3 regions of the Pseudoalteromonas sp. Xi13 genome follow, and region 1 is predicted to be linked to each of the others. Evidence: predicted binding sites of a transcription regulator. Region 1 holds the regulator's gene; each other region holds the start of a gene.
The links. The regulator MetJ, encoded in region 1, represses methionine synthesis genes. The targets are predictions, from matches to a motif close to TAGACGTCTAGACGTCTA.
Positions count from the first base shown of each region.

Region 1 (3,275 bases):
AAAATAATAAGAGTATCTTAGCCCCATACTCCCTCTCACTTAACTTAAATTGCAGGATACCATCGCGTTATGTCAGATTTTCGTGAACAAGCATTACACTACCACTCTCACCCCGTTCCAGGCAAAATCAGCATTGAGCTAACAAAACCAGCCGAAACGGTGCAAGATTTAGCATTAGCATACAGCCCCGGTGTTGCAGAGCCTGTGCGCGAAATTGCAGCAGACCCAGCCAATGCATATAAATATACCGGTAAAGGTAATATGGTTGCGGTGATCAGTAATGGTACGGCAATTTTAGGTTTGGGTAATTTAGGGCCATTAGCCTCTAAACCTGTTATGGAAGGTAAGGCGCTTTTATTTAAACGTTTTGCTGGCCTAGATTCTATTGATATTGAAGTTAAGCATCGCACCACCGAAGACTTTATAAATACAGTGGCTAATATTGCCGATACGTTTGGTGGTATTAACTTAGAAGATATTAAAGCGCCAGAGTGTTTTGAAATTGAAAAAGCACTTATTGAGCGTTGCAGTATTCCGGTTTTTCATGATGACCAACACGGTACCGCTATTGTAACTGCAGCAGGTATGCTTAACGCCTTAGAAGTGCAGGGCAAATCAATAGAAGATGCAATTATTGTATGTTTAGGTGCAGGCGCTGCAGCGGTTGCTTGCATGGAGCTGTTAATTAAGTGTGGTGCACTGCGCGAACATATTTATATGCTAGACCGCAAAGGGGTTATTCATACTCGCCGCGATGACTTAAACGAATACAAACAGCTTTTTGCTAACAATACAGATAAACGTACTCTACAAGATGTAATTGCTGATGCTGATGTGTTTGTAGGTGTATCGGGTCCTAACTTACTTGCACCTGAAGATCTAAAACTAATGGCTGATAAGCCAGTGGTGTTTGCATGTTCAAACCCAGATCCTGAAATTGCACCTGAGCTTGCGCATAGTGCTCGTAAAGACTTAATTATGGCAACGGGGCGTTCTGATTTCCCTAACCAAGTTAATAATGTTTTATGTTTCCCGTTTATTTTCCGTGGTGCACTTGATGTACGTGCAAGCGCAATTAACGATGAAATGAAAATAGCCGCTGTTGAAGCTATTCGTAGTATTGCTAAAGAGCCAGTGCCTGAGCAAGTATTAAAAGCAGCGGGTGTAGAAAAGCTCGAATTTGGTGCAGACTACATTATTCCTAAACCGATGGACCCGCGTTTATTACCACGTATAGCCAAGGCGGTTGCTATTGCTGCTGTTGAATCGGGCGTGGCACAAATTGACTTACCGGAAAATTATATGGCGTAATCTATAGCGCTTAAACAAAAAAACCTCAGCATGCTGAGGTTTTTTTGTTTAAAAAGACGTTTTATTCTTCGTCTAAAATAGGCACTTCTAAACCCATTTCTTGCATTATTTTTTTAACTTCTTCAGGTACTTTTTCTGCGTTATCTTTACGTAGGTCATCATCATTAGGTAATGGCTGGCCTGTAAAGGCATGCAAAAACGCTTCGCATAGTAACTCGCTGTTTGTTGCATGACGCAGGTTGTTTATTTGACGACGTGTACGCTCATCAGTTAATACTTTTAATACATTTAGCGGGATCGAAACGGTGATCTTTTTAACTTGCTCTGATTTTTTCCCGTGTTCTGCGTATGGGTGAATATACTCACCATTCCATTTAGCCATAAGATGTATCGTTGCCTCAGATTATTAATTTCTCACACGGCGTAAAAAGCGTGTAAATATGCGTGAAATTCTATCGTTTTAAAAAAGATAGTCAAATAATAGATAGCAATCTATCTTAATAAGCTAGCTGTAATAGTAAATACAGCTTTCTTGAAGTTTTACGCGTCTGTTATTTTTAGCCATCTAGAGCTTTAAATGCTTTGACTTATTATAATGGATAACTTACTCTTTTAGACGTCTAAACATCCAAATTAATCAGGTGACGAATATGAGCGAAAAAAACAAAGCAACCATTGCTGTACGAAATGGGGTTGATGCCGATAAACATCATGGCGCCGTTGTACCGCCAATTTATTTATCGACGACTTATTCGTTTGCCGATTTTGATACTAAGCGCGCATACGACTATGGACGCAGTGGTAATCCTAATCGCGATATTTTAGCTGAAACTTTAGCAGAACTTGAAGGTGGCGCACGCGGAATTATTACTGCTACGGGCATGGCAGCAGTGCACTTAGCCACACAGCTATTAAATAACGATGATACATTGGTTATTCCTCACGATTGTTATGGCGGCAGCTACCGTTTATTTACGTCGTTAGAAAAGCGCGGCTTGCTTAAACTTAAAGTACTTGATTTAACTAAACCAGAAAGCCTAGAACAAATTTTAACCATTAAACCTAAATTAATTTGGATAGAAACACCAAGTAACCCTGTGCTGCGCCTAACGGATATTAAAGCCGTGACGGATATAGCAAAACAGTGCGGTGCATTAGTGGCCGCCGATAACACCTTTTTATCACCGGCATTACAAAACCCAATTAAGTTTGGCGTAGATATTGTTGTGCACTCAACCACTAAATATATAAACGGCCATTCTGATGTTGTAGGCGGTGCAGTTGTTGCTGCAACACAAGAGCTTGGTGATGAGCTTGCTTGGTGGGCCAATAACATTGGTATTACCGGCGCACCATTTGATAGCTATTTAACGTTACGTGGTTTACGTACTTTAAATGTGCGTTTAAAACAGCACCAAGAAAATGCCCTGGCAATTGCTAAATACTTAGAAAGCTCTGAGTATGTTAGCCAAGTTTACTACCCAGGCCTTGAATCGCATCCTCAACATGCGCTTGCTAAAGCCCAACAGCTTGGGTTTGGTGGTATGGTTAGTTTTGATATTAAAGGCGATGTAGATGATGCAGCGGCGTTTTTAACGAGCCTTAAAGAATTTAGCTTAGCAGAATCGTTAGGTGGGGTTGAGAGTTTAATTTGTCATCCTGCGACCATGACTCACGCAGGTATGGAAGCTCAAGCACGTTTAGAGGCGGGTGTGGGCGATACGCTAATTCGTATTTCGGTCGGTATTGAAGATGTAGAAGACCTACTGGCTGATTTTGAACGTGTATTTAACTTAGTTAAACCTGGTCAAAATAAAAATGTAGGGCGTGTTGGTAAAGCTGCAGGCAATGCCAATGGTGATGTAAAGCAGCAGGCTGCTCATCCAGCTTTGTGGTGATTGAGTATGGTAAAAAGTGTACATAAATTTGGCGGCTCGAGCTTAAGCTCGGGCGAGCGCTATCAA
Region 1 covers NZ_CP034439.1:355,556-358,830, forward strand. The annotation lists gene EJ103_RS01600 (malic enzyme-like NAD(P)-binding protein) at 70-1,311, shown strand; gene metJ (met regulon transcriptional regulator MetJ) at 1,373-1,693, opposite strand; gene metB (cystathionine gamma-synthase) at 1,962-3,209, shown strand; gene metL (bifunctional aspartate kinase/homoserine dehydrogenase II) at 3,216-3,275, shown strand, end outside.

Region 2 (3,275 bases), 630 kb from region 1:
TTGGCAAACGCACGAATATGCGCAGGCGTGGTGCCGCAGCAACCACCAACAATATTTATGAAGCCCGATTTGCCCCAGTCTATAATCTCTTTCGCCATGTCCTCTGCTTCTAGGTCGTACTCACCAAACTCATTCGGTAAACCTGCATTTGGGTGTACTGAGGTAAATGTTTCGCATACGCGCGAAAGTTCCTCTACGTATTGGCGAAGTAAATCTGGCCCTAGAGCGCAGTTAAGGCCTATAGAAAGCGGCTTAATATGGCGAATAGAGTTATAAAATGCTTCGGTGGTTTGCCCCGAAAGCGTACGCCCAGAGGCATCGGTAATTGTGCCTGAGATCATTACAGGTAATGTGCGCCCTGCTTGCTCAAACGCTTCTTCTACTGCGAATGAGGCCGCTTTTGCATTTAGCGTGTCGAAAATGGTTTCGATAAGTATTAAATCGGCGCCGCCTTCCATTAATGCAAGGGTAGACTCAACATACGCAGTAACCAGCTTATCAAAGGTAATATTACGATAGCCTGGGTCGTTTACATCTGGCGAAATTGAGCAGGTTTTAGAGGTTGGCCCTAACACACCGGCTACGTAGCGTGGTTTTTCTGGGTTTTTAGCGGTGAACTCGTCACATATTGCGCGTGCGAGTTTTGCCGACTCTAGGTTTACTTCACGGCTTATGCTTGCCATGTCGTAATCTTCCATCGAAATGGTGGTTGAGTTAAAGGTATTGGTTTCAATAATGTCTGCACCGGCGGCTAAAAAGCTGCGGTGTATATCGGCAATTAACTCAGGTTTTGTAAGGCTTAATAAATCGTTATTGCCTTTAATTAGTACGTGCCAGTCTTTAAAGCGCTCGCCTCGGTAGTCTTCTTCTTCAAGCTTGTGAGTTTGGATCATGGTGCCCATGGCGCCATCTAAAATTAAAATACGCTCTTTTAATGCAGCGCTTAATTCGCTGTGTTTATTATTGTTTTGCACGTTATTCGGCATAGTTGTTAGTCCTCACATCTTGGCTAACTAAATTAATATCATAAGGGGTCGTTTGGTACACGTAGTAATTTAACCAGTTCGAAAACAGCAAAAAGGCATGGCTTTGCCACGTTTTTGACGGCTTTTTGCTTGCGTCGTTATCTGGAAAATAGTTTTCGGGTTTTGGCGCATCAGGGCTTTTTTGTAAGTCTCGCTCGTACTCTGCTTTTAGTGTGTCGGCATCGTATTCTGGGTGGCCGGTTATAAACACTTGGCTGCCCGACTTATTTTTCATTAAGTAAGCGCCTACTTTTTCTGAGCCAGCCAGCACGACTATATCGTCGCAGGCATTTATTTTATTTATATCTATGTGGCCATAACGTGAGTGCGGCACTAAAAAGGTGTCGTCAAAGCCACGAGTAAGTGCCCCGTGATCAAAGTAACACTGGTGAGTAAACACACCACAAAGTTTATCTTCTTTTAAATCGCGTTTTAAATTGTAACGGTGATACAGCGCCGCATGCGCCGCCCAGCACGAAAACAGCGTAGAGGTAACGTGCTGCTCTGCCCAATCAATAATCACTTTTAGCTCATCCCAGTACGCAACATCGTCGTATTCAAGGTGTGCGAGTGGCGCGCCGGTAACAATTAGCGCATCGTAGTTATTGTCTTTCACTTCTGAAAAATAACGGTAAAAGGTATCTAGGTGCTCTTCTGAGTTGCTACTGCTGCGGTGCGTATCTAGGCGCAATAACTCTACATTTACTTGCAAAGGAGAATTGGCAAGCAAACGAATAAACTGCACTTCGGTTTCTACTTTATTAGGCATTAAATTTAAAATAGCCAAACGCATAGGACGAATTTCTTGCGTTTTTGCGCGACTTTTTGGCATTACAAACACGTTTTCTTCACGTAAACGGGCAATAGCCGGTAGCTCGTCTTTCACTGTAATTGGCATATTTTTTACTCCTACTCATAAAAACCGAGAATTTATACGCTCTCATTATGAACAGTATGCTAAAAATATCAACCTCTAGATGTATAGATGTCTAAATGAAATTTATTCATGATTTTATACTTTATCAACCTGCAGCCATTAGCGCTTTAAAACCCGCCATTCGTTGACTGTTTCACCCGTGAGCCACTACAATACAACATTGAAATTTTTATTATTATTTGAAGGCTTTCCTCCATGGTTTTACCTGATAAGTTTATATTCTCGATGAGTCGAGTATCTAAAGTTGTGCCACCTAAGCGCACAATTTTAAAAGATATTTCGTTGCACTTTTTCCCTGGCGCTAAAATTGGTGTGCTAGGTTTAAATGGTGCTGGTAAATCTACATTACTTCGCATTATGGCCGGTGTTGATCAAGACTTTGAAGGTGAAGCTCGCCCTCAACCTGGTACTAAAATTGGTTACTTACCGCAAGAGCCAGTACTGGATGAAAGCAAAACAGTACGCGAAATAGTTGAAGAAGCTGTTGGCGAAGTAAAACATGCCCTTAATCGCCTTGACGAAGTGTACAACGAGTACGCAATGGAAGACGCTGACTTTGACGCCCTAGCAAAAGAGCAAGGCGAGCTTGAAGCAATCATTCAAGCGCACGATGGTCACAACATCGATAACGTTTTAGAACGCGCTGCTGATGCACTTCGTTTACCTGAGTGGGATGCTAAAATTGAGCACCTTTCAGGTGGTGAGCGCCGCCGTGTTGCTATTTGTCGTTTATTACTCGAAAAGCCAGATATGCTTATTCTCGATGAGCCTACTAACCACTTAGATGCTGAGTCGGTTGCTTGGCTTGAGCGCTTCTTACATGATTACGAAGGCACTGTTGTGGCGGTAACGCATGACCGTTACTTCCTTGATAATGTAGCTGGCTGGATACTAGAGCTTGACCGTGGTGAAGGTATTCCGTGGGAAGGTAACTACTCTTCTTGGCTTGAGCAAAAAGATGCGCGCTTACAACAAGAGCAAAAATCTGAAAAAGCACGTCAAAAATCAATTGCTCAAGAACTTGAGTGGGTACGTTCAAACCCTAAAGGTCGCCAAGCTAAGTCTAAAGCGCGTATGGCGCAGTTTAGTGAGCTACAGCAGTCTGATTACCAAAAGCGTAACGAAACTAACGAGCTATTTATTCCACCTGGCCCGCGTTTAGGCGACCAAGTACTTGAAGTTAATAACTTACGTAAGAGTTTTGGCGACCGCGTTTTAATCGACGATTTAAGCTTTAGTATGCCAAAAGGCGCGATTGTGGGCATTATTGGTGCCAATGGCGCGGGTAAATCAACCCTATTTAAAATGCTAAG
Region 2 covers NZ_CP034439.1:981,253-984,527, reverse strand. The annotation lists gene EJ103_RS04435 (homocysteine S-methyltransferase family protein) at 1-986, opposite strand, end outside; gene metA (homoserine O-succinyltransferase) at 976-1,923, opposite strand; gene ettA (energy-dependent translational throttle protein EttA) at 2,158-3,275, shown strand, end outside.
Region 2: the regulator MetJ is predicted to act here: its motif matches at 2,000-2,017, upstream of metA (homoserine O-succinyltransferase).

Region 3 (3,275 bases), 1.2 Mb from region 1:
TTTAACATCTGCTAATTGCTGAGCGTCACGCGCTTGTTGCTCAAGGCCTTGGCGAGTAAAGATAAGTGATGTAGGACCGTCTTTACGCTCAATAGCTTGTTGCCATGCAATTGCCGACTCAACTTGGTCACACGGGCGCCAGTTGTATAAGTTTGGCGTTAAACGCATGCTAGCAATTTGCTCTACCGGTTGGTGAGTTGGACCGTCTTCACCTAGGCCGATTGAATCGTGCGTGTATACAAAAATGCTTGGTTGCTTCATTAGTGCAGCCATACGTACCGCATTTTTTGCGTATTCAACAAACATTAAGAACGTTGCACCGTAAGGAATAAAACCTTTATGAAGGGCAATACCATTCATAATTGCCGACATACCAAACTCACGTACACCGTAGTAAACGTAGTTACCGCTTGCATCGTCTGCAGTTAGCCCTTTAGAGCCATCCCAAATTGTTAAGTTTGATCCAGCTAAATCGGCTGAGCCCCCCATGAACTCTGGTAATAACGGGCCAAATGCATTTAATGCATTTTGCGACGCTTTACGAGATGCAGGGTTTGCAGGGTTTGCTTGTAGTTGCTCTATGTATGCTTGAGATTTTTCAGCCCAATCGCCTGGAAGTTCGTTATTAATACGGCGCTTATATTCAGCTGCAAGCTCTGGGAATGCCTTTGCGTATGCTGCAAATTTTTCGTCCCAGCTAGATTCAAGCTGTTGACCTTTTTCTTTGCTATCCCACTGTGCGTAAATATCATCAGGGATTTCAAATGCACCGCCAGACCAGCCTAAAAATTCGCGAGACGCTGTAATTTCGTCATCACCTAATGGCGCACCGTGACAATCGTGGCTACCAGATTTGTTAGGTGAACCGTAACCAATCACTGTTTTACAACAAATTAGCGATGGTTTGTCAGTAACACTTTGAGCCTCTGCTATTGCAGCACTAACAGCATCGCTGTCGTGGCCATCAACGTCACTTATTACATGCCAGCCGTACGCTTTAAATCGTGCTGGTGTATCGTCGCTAAACCAACCTTCTACTTCACCATCGATTGAAATACCGTTGTCATCCCAAAAAGCCACTAACTTGCCAAGGCCTAATGTGCCAGCAAGTGAACATGCTTCATGAGAAATACCTTCCATTAAACAACCGTCACCCATAAATGCATATGTGTAGTGATCAACAATGTCGTGGCCTTCACGGTTAAATTGTGCAGCAAGCGCTTTTTCAGCAATCGCCATACCTACCGCATTTGTGATCCCCTGACCTAGTGGGCCCGTAGTAGTTTCAATTCCTGGTGCATAACCGTACTCAGGGTGGCCTGGCGTTTTAGAATGCATTTGACGGAAGTTTTTAATTTCATCAAGTGGTAAGTCGTAACCAGTTAGGTGCAATAGAGAATAGATAAGCATTGAACCGTGGCCATTTGAAAGAATAAATCTGTCACGGTCAGCCCACTCTGGATTAGTTGGATTATGCTTTAGATAATCGCGCCATAATACTTCTGCGATATCGGCCATGCCCATAGGGGCTCCAGGGTGGCCAGATTTGGCCTTTTGTACTGCGTCCATTGACAAGACGCGAATAGCATTTGCAAGTTCTTTGCGAGATGGCATGAATTCTCCTACCTTTATGTGTATTTGCGCGGGTACTTATGTGTTCGTTAATACCCTTAAGTAACTTAAGAGCTGTTATAGCAACCATTCTTACTTAATGTGGGTGCAGTGTGCAATTAAAAACCCCATAAAAATGGGCTATTATGAATATTTTTTAAGACCAAAAAGTTATTACTCATTTTATTTAGACGTCTAGGCGTAAAAACACTATGCAAGGTGTTTTGTTTTAGATAAAATACGCCCCTTAATTTTTTAGCGCTAATACCGACGTTTGTGAAGCGCAATATTTGTGAGCAGAAATACAATGGCAAAACATTTATTTACTTCTGAATCTGTTTCTGAAGGTCATCCGGATAAAATCGCCGATCAAATCTCTGATGCGGTACTTGATGCTATCCTAGAGCAAGACTCTCATGCCCGTGTTGCGTGCGAAACTTACGTAAAAACCGGTATGGTTATGGTTGGTGGTGAAATTACCACTAGCGCATGGGTTGATATTGAAGAAATTACACGTAAAACAGTACGTGAAATTGGCTACACGCATTCAGACATGGGTTTCGATGCAGACTCGTGTGCAATTTTAAACACAATTGGTAAGCAGTCTCCTGATATTAACCAAGGTGTTGACCGTACTAGCCCAGAAGAACAAGGTGCTGGCGACCAAGGCTTAATGTTTGGTTATGCATGTAACGAAACAGAAGTACTAATGCCTGCGCCAATTACTTACTCACACCGTTTAGTACAGCGCCAAGCGCAAGTACGTAAAAGCGGCGAGCTTAACTGGTTACGCCCAGATGCAAAATCTCAAGTAACTTTTGCATACGAAAACGGCAAGCCAGTAGGTATTGATGCAGTTGTGCTTTCTACTCAGCACGCTGAAGAAATTTCGCAAAATGACTTAGTAGAAGCCGTGATGGAAACCATCATTAAGCCGGTACTTCCTGCAGAGCTTATTACTAGCGCGACTAAATTTTTCATTAACCCAACGGGTCGCTTTGTAATTGGCGGACCTATGGGCGACTGTGGTTTAACAGGTCGTAAAATCATCGTAGATACATACGGCGGTATGGCACGTCACGGTGGTGGTGCTTTCTCAGGTAAAGATCCATCAAAAGTTGACCGCTCAGCTGCATACGCTGCACGTTACGTTGCTAAAAACGTAGTTGCGGCTGGCCTTGCTGATAAGTGTGAGCTACAAGTATCTTACGCAATTGGTGTAGCAGAGCCTACCTCTATCAGCGTTGAAACCTTTGGTACAAGCAAGCTTGAAGAAGGTCGTTTAATTGAGCTTATTCGTGAGCACTTTGACCTACGCCCTTACGGCTTAATTCAAATGCTTGATTTAGAGCGCCCAATTTACCAACCAACAGCGGCATACGGTCACTTTGGTCGTGACGAATTCCCATGGGAACGTACAGATAAAGCAGACGCACTTCGCGCAGCTGCTGGCCTTTAAGCCAAAATGCATTAAATAATAAACGGCCCTTTTAAGGGCCGTTTTTATATCTAAAGCAAAGGCTAATTATACTATTTATATCAATTGCATTAATTTAGTTGTTTATCATTGCACCCTGTAAATAGTGCAATAACAAAGGAATTTACGGCGTACAGTTATTTTATATAAATAATTTTAACGCAGTCAGTGCGCTATTTAATACGCT
Region 3 covers NZ_CP034439.1:2,836,601-2,839,875, forward strand. The annotation lists gene tkt (transketolase) at 1-1,614, opposite strand, end outside; gene metK (methionine adenosyltransferase) at 1,919-3,070, shown strand.
Region 3: the regulator MetJ is predicted to act here: its motif matches at 1,800-1,817, upstream of metK (methionine adenosyltransferase).